2 regions of the Bacillus spongiae genome follow, and region 1 is predicted to be linked to the other one. Evidence: predicted binding sites of a transcription regulator. Region 1 holds the regulator's gene; the other holds the start of a gene.
The links. The regulator Rex, encoded in region 1, represses fermentation and respiration genes when NADH is low (regulators of the CRP and FNR family bind a similar motif). The targets are predictions, from matches to a motif close to TTGTGAAATATTTCACAA.

Region 1 (8,346 bases):
TCTTCCAATTGGAATTGATTCTTCGGCTACATACACCATGTTATTTTCGTTAAAATAATTTTCTACTTCACCTTTTAAATTTGGTATATTTGTGTAAATCTCTCCGTTTGTTTGATTTATAAAATGGTAAAGAAAGTCATTTTTTTGTTCCTTAAAAAAGGAAGATTTAATTTCACTCTCTTTATAATAATCTTCTATTTGTTGTTCTCTTTCTTTCAAAATTTCTTGCATCACATACTCATCACTTTGAAGACTTTGAGCACTTTTCTTTATTTCCTCAATTTTTTCATTTCTTTCTACGATAAGGGATTCAACTTCCTCTAAGTTTCCTGTATCGATTGCACTATTAAGTGCATATTCATACTCTTCTTTAATTCTCTCGATTTCAATGCCGCTCGTATCAATAAACCCATATTCACTACTGTGAATATCTGGTAAGCTAATTAATGTTTTGGCTTCTTCTAAAGTGAAACCATTTAACTCATTCTCTTCTAAATCCTGAATAAAAAGAAAGTATTGATCCTTAAAAGCATAGGTTTCCGAATAATCACTTTTAGTGTAAAAAAGGCCATTCATTTTAAATAGGACGAGTCCACTGAACCCAAAAGTAAGCAGAATTAACCATATTCCTAGCACCCATCTATTTTTCCATTTTGTATCCAATCCCCCACACCACCTTTAAATACCTTGGATTTTTCGGGTCAATTTCAATTTTTTCGCGAATTTTTCTTATATGAACGGCTACTGTATTTTCTGCATTATAGTAAGGTTCATCCCATACCCGTTCATAAATTTCATTGACTGAAAACACCCTGCCAGCATTCGTCATTAATAAGTTAACAATTTTATATTCAATTGGCGTAAGCCTGACAGGCTCTCCATGCACTGTCACTTGTTTGGCTGATTGCTCCAAGGTCAATCCATGTAAATCAATCACATCGTTTTTCCCCTCAATAGACCCAAAATTAACATACCTTCTTAATTGAGACTTCACGCGAGCAACAAGCTCCATAGGGTTGAACGGTTTTGTAATATAATCATCTGCTCCCACTTGTAAACCCAAAATTTTATCCGTATCCTCACTCTTAGCACTTAACATGATAATTGGTATGTTTTTCTCTTCACGGATTTTATAAGTCGCTGAAATGCCATCAAGTCTTGGCATCATAATATCTAATATAATCAGATGGATGGGATGTTCATTAATCATTTCTAAGGCTTCTACACCATCTTTTGCCTTTAAAACGGTCACGCCTTCGTTCCTTAAATAAATTTCAATCGCGTCCCGAATTTCTTTTTCATCATCCACCACTAAGACAAAATAGTTATCCATTGATCCGCCTTCTTTCCTGAACGATTTCTCTTTAGCTTTAGTGTACTAGAAAAAACTTATCATTTATTTACATATTTTCTTAAGATTTTCTTAAGGCTACTGGTAAAACTCAACAATCTTTATTCCTCGTCATTCACTACTATCTATTATGAATAAACGAAAGGAAACTTATCAATCAAACAAAAAAAGCCGCCTATTATCGACAGATAATAGGTGGCTTCTGTATAAAACTTATAAATTATTCTTCCATTTCTCTTTTTTGCTCAGCAATTAATACCTTTCGATAGCCTATCTTACAAATCCACAGACTAATCTCGTACAAAATGAATAGTGGGACCGTTACGAGTAAGTGGGACATAAGGTCAGGTGGCGTAATCATCGCTGCAATAATAAACAAAATGAAATACGCATATACCCTCATTTTGGACATAAGCATTGGCGTAATGATACCAAGTCTTGTCAAAAATAGCATGATAACGGGTAGCTGAAATAAGAAACCGAACGGGATGGTCATTTGAAATAAGAATTCAAAATACTCATTAATACCGATTTCTTGTTCAATTTCAAGATTGGTAGATAAATTCAGCATAAAATCTACCACGAATGGGAACAGAATAAAATAGGAAAAAGAAAGCCCACCAACAAACAATAACATTACGATCGGGATGTAGCTTAACGTCACACGTTTTTCTTTTTCATATAATCCTGGAGATACAAAAGACCACACCTGATAAAGAATCACAGGCAGTGTCATTAGTAAGGATAAAAATAAGATTACTTGAACATAGATTTTCAATGGATCCGTCAGACGAAATGCATTCATCGTTAGTTCCTTTGCTTCATCGGCATTTTGTAAAAAGCGAATGAGTGGTTCAGCAAGAAAAAAACTTATCACAATGGCAAACAGTAAGAAAACGACCACGATGAGAAGTCGTTTTCTTAATTCATCTATATGTTCATAAACAGTCATTTGATTTTGACTCATGATTCTTCACCTAGCATTTACTTAACATCTTTTTTTTCATCTTCATCCGCTAAGCCTTTAGTGGCATTTTTGAATTCGCGCAACGTATTTCCCATTGCTTTCCCTAGCTCGGGCAATTTTTTCGGACCGAAAATTAATAATGCAACTACGACGATTGCTACAAGACTACCTGGACCTGGCATTACGCTACACCTCCTCAGTAATATATTACACCATTATACCGTTAAATCCTAATTTCTTATAGACCTTCTTGTGACGTTTCCGTGTCATCATTTGAATAATTTTTTAAGAAATAGACAAGTGACTGCAGCTCGACTGCTAAATCAATATGATGGATACGAATAGAAGCAGGAACATTTAAGCGCGCTGGTGTAAAGTTTAAAATCCCCTTCACATTCGCGTTGACTAACCGATCGGTAATGCTTTGTGCTACTGGAGCTGGAACGGTTAATATGACCACTTCTATATTCCCTTCAAGAAGTTTTTCTTCTAATTGAGCGAGAGGGAAGACAGGCACTTCACCAAATTCCATCCCTACCTTTTCTGGGTTAACATCAAAGGCTACCTCAATTTTAGTATTATTATTTTTCAAGAAATTATAATGAAGGAAAGCTGTTCCTAAATTACCAACCCCTATTAAACCTACCTTTGTGACCTCATCCTGGCTTAATGTTTTACTAAAGAAACTTAATAGGTAATTGACATTATAACCATAGCCCTTTTTTCCGAGTGCTCCAAAATAAGAGAAATCCCGTCGAATGGTTGCTGAATCTACTTTTACTGCTTCGCTTAATTCTTTTGAGGAAACTCGTTGTTTCCCCGATGAATGTAAATTTTGAATAAAGCGATAATATAGCGGCAAGCGTTTTGCTGTAGCTTGCGGTATTTTCATTGTGTCTTGATTCATTTTTTATCCCCCCGCCATCTCTTTCACCACTGTATATCATCTAAATAGAACAGCTCTTGTGGCTTTACTTGTTTTTGAATTCTGTTAGCGCTTCCATTTTGTCACTTTCATTATTTTTTATATAGACAAACGATCGAGATACTCTTCTCTTCATATCATACACCATTTTTCTATTTCTGTCTGTTACCTACTTCACAAGTTATGCTATTGCTCATTTGCTTTTAAATACGATACACTAATAGTATAAATGAGGTGAAATCATGATTTTATTACAAGTAAATAATGTGACAAAGCATTTTGGTGCTGAACTTATTTTATCGAATATAAAATTAGAAATAAAATCAAACGATCGAATTGCATTAGTTGGTCGTAATGGAGCGGGAAAATCGACTCTATTAAAAATTATCTCCAATCAGCTATCTTATGATTCAGGTGAAATCATTAAACCGAAACATGTAACAATGGGGTATTTGGCGCAGCATACAGGACTTGAATCCAATTTATCTATTTGGGAAGAGATGCTTTCCGCCTTTGACCATGTTCGCCAACTTGAAGGAAAAATACGCAAACTAGAACACAGCATGGCATCTCCTGAAGTATACGATGACACAGAACGATATGAGAGAATCGTTCAAGAATATGATCTCCTTACTGTGAAATTTAAAGACATAGGTGGGTACCAATACGAATCGGATATTCGGACCATTCTTCATGGACTAAATTTCGCGGACTTTGACTATTCAACGAAAATTTCCACTTTAAGTGGAGGACAAAAGACAAGGCTAGCACTGGCTAAGTTACTTTTAACAAAGCCTGACCTCCTTATTCTAGACGAACCGACAAACCACCTGGATATTGAAACACTTTCCTGGCTTGAGCAATTTTTACAAGGATACCCAGGTAGCATTCTCATTGTTTCCCATGACCGCTATTTCCTAGATAAAGTTGTTACGAAAGTCTATGAAATTTCAAGAAAAAATACGAAGAAATACCACGGTAACTATAGCGATTATTTAAATAAAAAAGCCGAAGACTATGAACGTGAAAGTAAACAATTTGAACGTCAACAAGCGGAAGTAGCCAAACTGCAAGATTATATTCAACGCAATCTAGCTCGCGCCTCTACAACCAAAATGGCACAAAGCAGACGAAAAAAGCTTGAAAAGATGGACCTCATGTCTCAACCGTTAAGTTCTGAGAAATCTGCTCATTTCTCCTTTGGCATTGAGCGACCTAGTGGGAATGATGTTCTTAAAGTGGATGACCTTACTATCGGTTATGAAAGCACACCATTATCCTCTCACTTGAATTTCCATTTATCAAAAGGAGATAGCATTGCATTAGTAGGTCCAAATGGAGTAGGAAAATCAACGTTAATAAAAACGCTTGTCAATAAACTGCCTTCTCTATCAGGAAGCTTTCAGTTTGGGACGAACGTAATGATTGGCTACTACGATCAAGAGCAGGCAGAATTATCGTCCAATAAAACGGTCCTTCATGAGTTATGGGATGAGTATTTATTGAAGCCCGAAAAAGAAATTCGCACTGTTTTAGGCAATTTCCTTTTTTCAGGAGACGATGTTTTAAAGCCCGTTCATTCACTTAGTGGCGGAGAAAAAGCACGGCTTGCCCTTGCAAAGCTCATGATGGAAAAACCAAATGTTCTGATTCTTGACGAACCAACGAACCATTTAGATTTAGATAGTAAAGAGGTTCTTGAAAACGCACTGATTGATTACCCAGGAACCATCCTTTTCGTCTCACATGACCGTTATTTTATCAATCGAATCGCAACTAAAATCGTTGAACTATCCAGTAGTGAAACAAAAGAGTATTTAGGAGATTATGATTATTTTGTTGAGAAAAAGCAAGAAGTAGAAGAGCTCGCTTTATTAGAAGAAAAAGAACGAGAAGAAATAGCAACCTCCTCTTCACAAACAGCAAAAGGAAGTCATCGTATTGATAAGGAAGCAAAAAAACTTGAACGCCAACGCGCGAGAAGAATTCAAGAAATTGAAGAAAATATTGAAAAGCTAGAGTCAGACATTACGGAAAAAGAAGCACAATTATTTGATACGACCCATTTTCAAGATGTAGAAACAATGAAAAGACTTCATGATGAAGTAGAGGCAGCGAAAGAAACTTATGACGAGCTTTTAGAAGAATGGGAATTACTACAAACATAACTTCCATCCCCTGCCTTTTTGCAGGGGATGTTTTTTTAATATAATTTCCACAATGTTATACACATTTACGACCCTACTACATTAATACTCACAGAGTTTTTCCACATTATCCACATAATTATTCTTAGTTTTCCACATTTTTATTCAAAATGGAAGCGTTATTATTTTTGATTGCTCACAAATTATACATGGATATCCACAACTTATCAACAGATTGTGTACAAAACAAACGTTCTAGTGGATAACTTTTTAATCTCTTCACCTTCTCTTCCTAATATTTTACTTCTATAATTTAAGAGCTTCCTGATTTGTAGAGAGCTTACGTCTAATCATTCTAATTTGTCCACGGTGACTAATCTCATCTTCCATTACGTGATACCATAAATAATAAAGATTGTGTGGGATACCATTAGACCATGTTCTTTCTTCATATAACCAATCATCTGACTTCGTCTTAAACAAGTTTAGTGTTCTTTCTCTTACAGTTGATAACGCTGCTAAATAATAGTCAATTGAGTTATTTTTTATGTTAGCCCTCGCATTTTCTCCTAACTCCAAAGCATGTTTCCATTTCGATAATTCCGCTTCGTTAAAATCTCTTCCTTCAAATGAAATAACTTGGTGAACAGCTTCAATGGAAGCAATATGAAGCAATAAAGCCCCAATACTGTTTGCATCTTCCTCATATAAATAATCTAATTCTGACTGACGAAGTTCTGCAATTTCACTAATAGTTGTTTCCCTAGTATGCTCCAGCATTGTGATGAGTTCTCCAATTGTAGAAGAATAACCTTCTCTTGGCTTTACTAGATAATCCATTATTTTCCCTCCTATAAATGGTAATTATGATTTTACCAGTCGGGTAGATTATTTAAAGCCTTAAAATGATACTTAAATAGTGATATAATAAAATTGAACATAGAAAAAAAACCCAACAACCCGACACTCAATTGATTCGAGGTGTATAAAAACGTTGAGTTTTCCACAATTAATCCACAAGTAGAAATGTATTTACATCCAAATTTAGAAGATCAACCGACCTCTTCCAATTATTCTGAATGAGTTACTCCATTAATCGCTACCTATACTTTTGTTTCATAAAGAAAAGATGACTCTTTAGCCTATTCTCTACCAGTAAAAAGGTTTTTAGAAAAAAATAATTCTACGATAAAATGGATCAAACCCTCAAATAACAAAGAAGGGGTGAAAGTATCACCCTAATCCTTCACTTCTCATCTCGATGATGAGCTACAATGTATATTTAGTTGGTTCAAAACCTAATAGAGATTTAATAAAAGACTTCTGATGCTCCGATTCTGATTCATCTAAATCATTCATTGCCCACAACGCTTCATCCATATAGACAAAGATTAGAAGTTCATTCCATACTTCTTTTTCCGTTTCAGTTAAGGATACATGACATAGATAACCAGACTTAAATTCCTCCCATTCCTCAACGGTAAACATTCTCTCTGGTGCAGTATCTATTTCAGTATGGAATAGTATCAGGGCTAACGCCAAATCAAAAATCCGTGGAATACTTCCTGCATTATCAGGGTCAATTAACACCAAGCCTTCCTCTGAATAGATGAGGTTATTCGCTTTATAGTCCCACGATGCATCAACATACGGAATAGTAATATCCTTTAGATTTTCAAATGAATTTTCCAATAATCGCTTTATCTCTTTAGATAATTGTTTAAATGCTTGAATATGAACATTATCTTTATATTGATCCAGTAGGTGATTAATATCGCTCTTCACATCATTAATAAAGCCTTCATCGTATTGTTCCCAATTAAAACCATGGTCGAAAACACTTTTGTTTGAGGAAACAGCATGGATCTTTCCGAGCATGCTGCCTGCATCATAAATATCCTTTAGACTTGCATCATATTTTCGTCCATTTATAAATGGGTAGACAACCCAATTCTGATCATTCACTTCATGATAAAGTTGGTCTTTAAATAAAATTGGCCTTACTACTCCAATGCCACTGTCTTCTAATTGTTCTGTCCATGTAAAAAGGCGTTCAACCTTACTTCGATCTTTTTTTGTTTTTTTGACAATCGTATCTCGGCCACCCTGTTTTATCTTAAATACTGGCGAATACTTATAAATAGACGTTATTGTGGAATCTAACCCAAAATAGGTATATACTTCATTCATATCTTCACTTTCCCTTTCAAAATATATTCTTTTTATTATGTATAAAGAACCTCCCTAACTTATTCAAGCCAGTGCCTAAAAAACCCTCTTTATCGTTTACAATAGTGGTTAACGATTATTTTCTGCAGAAAAAAAGAGCATCCAACCGTCAGAAATTGACCAATTGGAATGCCCCTTGCTACTGATATTATTAACCGTTATAGGAATAGTTAACAAAGCTTATACAAATGTAACTTTCTCTTCAAGGGAAGCTCTTACCTTTTCCGGTGTAGTTGGTTCTTTTCGATAGCCTAATGGAACCACTAATGCAACCTCATATTCATCAGACGAATAGTTTAATAATTTTAGTACATCGTCATTCATAAATCCTTCCATTGGACATGAATCGATTTCAAGCGTTGCAGCAGCCATCATTAAGAAAGAGGCAGTAATATAGCATTGGGATTTCGACCATGCTGTAAAGGCTTCGCTATTAGGGAATGACTGCAAGAAATTAACGGCGATAGGAATTCCATTCTCTGGAATTCTCTCACTAATTAGTTTTTTTACTTCTGGAGAGTTAGGATCTAATAATGTGTCTTTTTTCGCTAATATGACAACAACCGCACTCGCGTCCTCAACTTGTTGCTGGTTAAACGATGCTTCTTTAAGCTGTGATTTCATACTTTTATCTTGAACAACAACGTATTCCCAATGCTCCAGATTTAAAGAAGATGGGGCTTTTAGTGCGCTATCTAAAATAAACTTTAAATCATTCTCAGGGATC
Region 2 (8,346 bases), on a different contig from region 1:
CCAAATGAAAGGAGTAATAAACTTGCAATTGAAATTCGCGGGGATATGTTTGGCATTGCTTGCCTAAGAAATTGATCTGCTCCCCAATAAAACGAGACAATTGTAATGAGGATTTCTCCAATAAAAAGGTGAGTTACAAAATTTTCAGTCCTTTCCATAAATGGAAACTCAACATATTCGAGCATGGTTATGACAGGAAACATATCGTTTAAAAGTTGATTAAAGCTAAAAAAGCCAAACGCAATGAAACATGTAACTAAGTAAATAAACGAAAGTAATAGATGGGCATAAACTAATGGTTTAATTAACGACTGATTTTTTGCCATGTATGGGACAAAAAGTAAGGAGAGCTCGTATCCTAAAAAGGCAAAGGCTACTCGTAAGCCACTCCGCAATAAATCCTTTTCCCCCTCAAAAAAGAAAGGAGATAGTCGCTTAAATTCAAATTCCGGGATGTGAAATCCTAATAAAAAGGCAATGAGGATTGTCGAAAAAAAAATGACCGCAAATTTACCAATGTGAACAATTCCGCCACGAACAAGCCAGTACGATATAAACAAAGTGATAAGGATAAAGACTGACTTTGGCATTGTAGGATAATAAAGCATCAAAATCAGCAGTTCAAAATCACGTGCAATAATAACGGCTAGGGCACTAAAGAGCAATGCTAAACAAACATAGAGAGGACGTGAAATAAACTTAGGTAGGACATCATTCATTAGTTGAAAAATGGTTCTTCCCTTTCCAAAATGAAACACTAATCCGATTAATAAAATATTGATAAACAAAATGATGGAGACAATGAGAATGCCACTCCAACCATTTGTACCGAAGGCTTCGGCTGTAAGGCGAGGGATACTAAAAATACCTACTCCAATTTGGATCATATAAAGTAGCATCAATACTTGATAAGAATGAAGCTTTTCCTGCATAATTGGCACCTATCCATCCAAATGTCTTTTCGTTTTTTTTGTAGTATTTTCCACTCATTAGAAATTATTCCTATTGACTTCTTTTACGTTAACTATTAATAGTTTCGACAATCTGATGATATTAGATAAACGACATGGTTGGTTATAATCCTGTTACTAAATAGATAATTTTGAACAAGGAGGAATTCTTTTGATATTTCATAAGGAATTGTTTTGAGAGGGAAAACCGATACTGGCTAAACAGACTTTGAATATGGAGAGGATAAGGATAGAAAGGTATTTCTTTACCTCAACTGTTAATAGTAGGAGAGATCAGAAAAGTAAAATATTTCTCTAAGAAATATGAATTGAGAAAGAATGAAAGCTACAAACATGTAAAAAAATGTCCATTGTGTGGATTGGAACACCATTACTTTGTGCTTTAATATTTTTTGGGCAGACGGAAAAATGAAGAAAAAGCATGTTTGCTATGAATGTGAACGTGAAGAATATCATCGTTCTCGCTACATGAATAGAGTGATTGAGGAAAAGTGAGAAAAAGAACGAATTAAAAGAGAACTTCACATAAAAGAATACGAAATAGAGATATTGAATCAGTTATTAAAATTACAACATTAAGGTGATTCAAAATAGACAAAGTTTAATACTATACATTTTATTAGTAAAAATAAACCTAAATGATTTTTCGAAACAGTAAATATTTACTATTTTTTCCTTTGAGAACTATTTATTGGTATATTTTGTTATAATTCAACTTGGATAATATGTTTTTAGAGGTGATAGTTATAAGAAAAATATTTTTTTTATTAGTGATTAGTATTGTAATAGTAAGTTTTTCGGCTGTTATAGATGGAGAGTTTTATAAAGATGTATATTCTGATCAGCAAGGTAGAGTGGTCTTAGATGTTGGCCTTCCATTTAATTTTCTCACAGAGGTTTTTCCTCACGGAATTGAGTTACCTGAAGAATCAAAGGAGAAATTACAAACCTATTTTGTTAGATCGGATATCAAGATGGTTACTCAATTCCATGCTGTAACTTATTGCTTATCAATATTTGTTACATGGATTGTATTAATCATAGCACTACTAACTTTAAAACTTATCATTAATAAGAGGAGTAAGCGATCTGAATAATTCCCTTCCTTCAATGAATATAACCATTTATCTCTCAAATAAAAAAGTGTAGCCATAGCCACTTCATAAAGAAGGTTCTATGGCTTTACCTACATATTTAATATTACGTAAATTAACCCTACCTTCTACTCTTCCTTTATCTGGTTTATGAATTCAACAATAAAGAAACACAATTAATAGAATGCTATCTTCGCTTTTCGGCATACACCATTAACTCTCGTTTGATCATGAATCGTGTATACTTTTCAGACTACCTATTCATACATTAATCATTGACTACTATTATTCCTCGCTCCTTTATGAGCAACATATAAACTAGTCTCCTAGTTTGTGCTGTCGTTAAATGAATAAAAGTAGGTTTTTTTTCATTGGAAAGTAAGCTTGTAATAAAACGGTTACTTCCTTTATTAATATGTAAAAATAACAAAATGATAAGGTGTATGAAAAAGTTAGCATACTTTAACCTTATCTATTATTAAAGTAACCATCCAAGGAGAAATACAAGTTGAAATAAAAAGATCGTAAGGGGAATGATAGAAATTATTTTTAACCATTTCTTCTTTATCACAATCCCAAGTGTTAACAAAATTAAACCCAATACAAGCGTAGCAAAGATCATAACTACTGACATTTACATGAACCTCCAAATATTCTTATTTTCCATAGCTTCACAATTTCCATTATATTAATTTGACAAAATACGAAGCTTCATCAAATTACATAAGGCGTGTGCAATGGGGAACTCTTTACAATTTAGATATTTTACGAACCTAAAGCATGATTATCGCTATTTACCTTATAAATCCAACGACATAAAAAGGCTGTTTGGGTCCTCTTTGTAATCAGAAAAAGGCTTACAATACTGAAAACCAAAACTTGTATATAGTTTCCTAGCAGGTTTGAAAGCATCCATTGACCCTGTTTCCAAACTTAACTTTCGGTACCCTCTTCGCTTTGCTTCTGCGATGATGAATCCAAGGAGCTCTCTTGCAACGCCTTTCCTTAAATGTAATGAAGAAGTCCGCATTGATTTTATCTCTCCATGTTGATCATCAAGCTCTTTAAGTGCACCGCAGCCCATTAATTGTTCTTCTTCCCAGACACTCCAAAAAGTAATATCTGGTTTTTTTAATTCTTCAAGATTTAGTGCGTGAATACTCTCTGGTGGAGAATGAACTCCCATTCCTTGTAGATGCTCTCCCACTAGTTTAATCACGTCATGTCCTGTTAAGTCATCTATTTTAATCTCCATTAAAATTTCCACCTTTCTTATTTATCATTACATCTATTCAATAGGTTGTTGATAAAACAAAAAATACTCTTGTTTACTTCGTTTGCCTTCTTATCAAGAAGCTTATAATAATGGACGTATGTAATAACACCACTAATAAAATAGTCATAATTAATTCCTCATCTGTTGATGCATTCAAAATCAAAGCAACTACCCATAGAAAAAACAACGTAGAAATGAAAATTAAGATTGAATTTCTGAATACATCTTTCATCTTTCATCCTCTCCTTCTATCAAAACATATGGTTGATTCAAAGGTGTTAAACACTTTATTGCGATTACTTCTATACCTTTTCACCGATGTGAATAAGGTCATGAAAAGTCAATAGAAAAACGTACGCACCAATTGCATTTTCTATTTCATTAATTTCCTACTATTTCAAATACTTTCTTATATCTTATAGTTGTGAATGCTAAAATGCTACTAATGAGAGAAAATAATTCCTAAAAAAACTTTAATAGAAGAAACCGAATCAAATAGACTTATTGGGGGTTTGTAAGAAACGGCAACTATTTTTTATTCTTCTTTTTCTTCCTAATGTATATTAATAACCCTTACTCTAAGCTAAAAAAGAAGTCCCAAACGGTACTTATTGGGACTTCTTTAAGTGAGGTTCGTTCACTCAACCTCATCTGACTTCTTCATCTATAAGAACATACTTATTTTAATTTAATAAAGTCACTTGCTAGTACGACATATCCTAGTGGATTCTCATCATTATCAACAAAGAAAAGATTTCCGATACAATTTCGATTATCTTTTTCTACAAAAACTGTTAGGTGACGGATCCCGTCGAGATTAATTTCTAGTTCAATTCGAACCCCGGGTGGAATTTCAAAAGTTTGACTATCAATGATGATAGGCTTAAGAGGATCATCTAAATTAAACGCCGTTACTGTCGCAATACAGTCTTTTTTAGAATCCCCATTTCCTAATTCATAAACAGCACCAGTCGCATCCATCGGCTTAAGAAGAACCCCGCAGTTTTCCCTTATACTACATTTTGATTGAGTCATAGTAACACCTCCTTTTCTAGTAGATATAATATTTTATGCTTCTTAGCATTTTTTGATATAGACAAGTATCTTGTTAATGGTAGATTTATTAGTGGATAGCTAGAAATAGGAGCTTCTTTATTGAAATCTGAATAGTAGATTCCCCCATAATTATCAAAGTCCGACTTACTTTTTGGTTATATCTCTTCTCGAGAAAAGCTTCTACCTCACGTGATAGATTGACTCTATATCACAATGATGAGTAGTTAATCGGACAGAAATCTATATAATTTCGCGTCAATTTCTCTAGATTCTGCTTTTTTGAGCCTGACTTAATTGTTGCCATTCCAGTGCGAATACTAACGCTATTTTAAAATTACTAATCCCCTTCATTTCTTTCAATGTAACGGTGTTGCAGCCAAGTCCCTAAACCATTACCTTGCATGGTTCCATGTATTAGAGAGCATTCGTCATCAAATGAAGTTACAATGAACGATATAATAATTAAAGGAAATTCAATTCCAAATGCGGAAACATAAGATACATTTAGGTTATTTCTTATTCAACTAACGGAGTAGTGTAGTTGAATAAGAAGGAAATGAAGGGATGAATGAATTGCCAATACTACGTATTGATGCATTCCAATTGAAATAAAAGAGCCTTAAAATAAAAATATTTTTAAAAATTTTCCACGCCAATGCTACACTTCTGATGTAGCTATAATCAAAAGAGGCCACGGATTTTTTGCCCTTAAAAGGACAAAGGGTGAACAATAAAACACAAGCCCGTACCAAAAAATAATTATTTATTCCAAACACAAAGACCCTAAGCGAAGTAAATTCCTAGGGTCTATTCTTTCGAGCAGAGTTTATTCGAGGAGGTGATAACAATACGGACAAGTATCAGAAGCTCTGCTCTTGTATCAATATATGTTGGACTTGCTTATTGGTTATAAGAAGAATGTCTATTTTTTCAAAATGCGAAAAAATAGGCCATATTTCATTCCACCCTTTTAAGGCTAGATTTCTTACTTCACAGCAACTCAAACTTATGAGCTCCTGCATTACCATGAGAAGTAAAAGAAATTCCCTTTACGCCAGTGATCACTTGAGAGACGAAAAACACAACGAATCACCCGCTTGCTTATCAAAAAACATCATCATATATACATAATCATTAATATGGCTAACAAAAAAAACACCGAGTTTTCAATTTCCAGAATCCCTACTTTTTTGATAGACATTTTCTTTCCATAAAATAAAAATGCTCTTAATACACTTGGAATATACGCAATTAGAAATAATCCATTCCCTGTGATAAGTAAAAGGATAGGTATTAACGCATGATAGCCCCATGAATACCATTTATACTTTGGATTCTTTTTTTCACGAATCATTGTTTTGACATAAAAAGTACTACCAAGGAAAAAAAGAAACGATAATATGGCTAAAAACCAGGCCATTTCATCAAGCGAACCCACCCCTAAATAATAGCTTGCAAGCCCTCCTACACAAAACGAACTAATCGCTGTTACATCATTCCAAAAAGCTCTTTCTCGATTGATTTTAGCAAAATATATATTAATGATGAAAAAGGGAATCATGGCTATACCAAAATAAATCAACCTCCACTCATATAAAAGGGGTGGAATAAGGAAAAGGAATGCCAAACCTAAATAAATACTCGCCCATTTTCCGTGAAGACTAGGCTTCTTCCTTCTTAAAAATAATAAGAGCGGATATGTAGCTAAATATAAAAACAACCAGCCGAAAAATAAAGGAAGATGAAATAAACTTGGGTTTCCAATAATGCTACTAAGCAAAAAGGGAAGGATCAACATAGCCCACGCTCCATGCTGTTTAGGCAAAATTACTTTCATTTCAGTCACTTCCATTCCATAAAGACTATACGAGCATTTTATCAAACAAAGAACCGTCAATATGTGATTTGTATCACATATTAGCGTTTGAATAATAGTCCTTCCTTCCATCTTAAGGCGGATGAAAAACCATTCTTCCGTTTGTTATGGTTTCTTCTCGTATTGATTATACTAATAGAATAAATGAACAAACCGGAGGGTAAACGATGAAAAACAAAAAAAAGAAGCAACAAATGAAAAAGAATACAAATTCTAATGAAGCAACTACTCAAATCCAAGAAGAAATTCTTAATCGCCGAGCAGAATACTACAATCGACTTATCTAATTGATAGGCTATACAAACTAATAGAAGGATCACTTTGAGAATAGTACTTAGCAATCAGTCATAAACCTTCAGCTGAAAGAGTTTATGTACTGATTCTTGGTATTCCTTTAAAATGCATACTGGTGGAAAAAGTCGTATAAAGTGGCTCTAATATAGCCAAACCGTCAACAATGACCTTGCTTGGTTTCATGTATTTGAAAGGTTTCAGCAACAGAGAACGAAATCACGATGAAAGGCTTGATTATAAAAAGATTTTTTTACAAAATATTGAAACTTCGATACATTGATATTACCAAATGTCAAAATTATTATACAAGGGGCGAAAATATGTTGCTATTAATAGTAGCCATCGTATCTATTGTTATATGGAGTGCGCTTTCCCGAGAACTTATAATATCATCAAAAGAGAAAAACAGAGGAAAAATAATAACTTTAATGTCCGCAGATACATTTTCAACGGTAGTTCTGACTATATCACTTTTTCAAAATATCCAATCTTAAAATCCTCTAAATAGTTAGATAATAAAAAAGTAGCTTAATTAAAAAGCCAACTAAATCAAAACGAAACTTCCAATTTTATAGAAGTTTCGTTTTTAAAATGAAAATTCATCGATTGCATCGTTCATGTTTTTCAATTCTTGCGCTGAATGCTGAATCGTAATGTTTAGAAAAAAAAGGTTTGTTATATATCTTTAGTTAGAGCAGCTATTAGTTGAAGATGTTATAGTGTGTAGTTCAAAGACTTTGTTCACCACCAAATCAGCTGTATTCTCGACTGGAGGCATCCATAATCCTGTTATGGGTCCATATACGATTGGATTAAGCTCCACCTCATAGCCTCCAAATGGATATGCCTCCTTTGTCGGTAGGTATCCAAGATATCCGTTTGTATAGCCACCAAAAAAAGCAAGATTGCTTTTAAGCTTTTCTTGAACAATAAGAGCAGATTCCGAAAAAGGCTCCATTGGTATTCCTGAAAATAAGCCTTCGTTTAGTTGAAATAGTTGAATTTCCAACTCAATGGATATGTGTCTATTTTGCTGATTGTACTTATCTACCATAGCCGTAAGCCACTTATTTGGATTCACTCCCCACTGTTCTTCAGCTGCTGCCGCCATTTTTTTTAGTTCATCAGGTTCAGGAATTGCTTTTAAATCCAATGGCACCTTATCAGAAATTATTTCAAGCTTGGAAATAGATTTGAAAGGAGTAGATGGAATCATCGTAAGAACATTCCCACTCAATACATAGGCCATTTTCCTTAACGCTTCCATTGAACCACGGTACTTAGCGTTAACATTTCCAGTTGCACACTGTACAATGATTACTGGACATTTAAATGTGGATTCTAGAATTTCGCGTGTTAATCCCGGATAATCTGCTGATAAGATATCACTATCCTTCTTTAATACATTAGGGTGTGCAGTACAAAACACAATGGCTCCGGATAGCTTTTGTGTATGTTTATTTCGAGCTACTAAAATGCCTATCCGTTTATCAACAATACCATTTTCATTTGTTCCCATTATTACTTTACCATCAGGCGTATTTTCTCTTCGATTTACACCTATGTCCCCTGTTGTAACATTCCAACCAACCTCAGAAGGCTCCAAATTGTTGTTTGCATTAACTGCCGCTTTAACAACATTTCTTATCAATATTGTTTTATAAGCTTTTACTACTTCACTATGACTGACTGTAGCAGGTCCTGAATGAGTATGGCTATAGACAATAGTTATTACTTCAATAGAAATATTTAATTCCATGGCTATTTGCTGACGGACTC

Region 2: the regulator Rex is predicted to act here: its motif matches at 6,296-6,313, upstream of WAK64_RS19915 (YwiC-like family protein).

The regions. Positions count from the first base shown of each region.
Region 1 covers NZ_JBBAXC010000027.1:3,893-12,238, reverse strand. The annotation lists gene WAK64_RS20820 (sensor histidine kinase) at 1-663, opposite strand, end outside; gene WAK64_RS20815 (response regulator transcription factor) at 641-1,333, opposite strand; gene tatC (twin-arginine translocase subunit TatC) at 1,572-2,318, opposite strand; gene WAK64_RS20805 (twin-arginine translocase TatA/TatE family subunit) at 2,336-2,500, opposite strand; gene WAK64_RS20800 (redox-sensing transcriptional repressor Rex) at 2,557-3,225, opposite strand; gene WAK64_RS20795 (ABC-F family ATP-binding cassette domain-containing protein) at 3,486-5,411, shown strand; gene WAK64_RS20790 (DinB family protein) at 5,697-6,233, opposite strand; gene WAK64_RS20785 (phosphotransferase enzyme family protein) at 6,660-7,580, opposite strand; gene WAK64_RS20780 (NAD(P)H-dependent oxidoreductase) at 7,800-8,346, opposite strand, start outside.
Region 2 covers NZ_JBBAXC010000023.1:24,803-33,148, forward strand. The annotation lists gene WAK64_RS19885 (GerAB/ArcD/ProY family transporter) at 1-932, opposite strand, end outside; gene WAK64_RS19890 (hypothetical protein) at 2,544-2,699, opposite strand; gene WAK64_RS19895 (GNAT family N-acetyltransferase) at 2,865-3,320, opposite strand; gene WAK64_RS19900 (hypothetical protein) at 3,394-3,573, opposite strand; gene WAK64_RS19905 (hypothetical protein) at 4,020-4,376, opposite strand; partial or broken gene WAK64_RS19910 (IS1595 family transposase) at 4,761-4,894, shown strand; gene WAK64_RS19915 (YwiC-like family protein) at 5,515-6,234, opposite strand; gene WAK64_RS19920 (neutral/alkaline non-lysosomal ceramidase N-terminal domain-containing protein) at 7,253-8,346, opposite strand, start outside.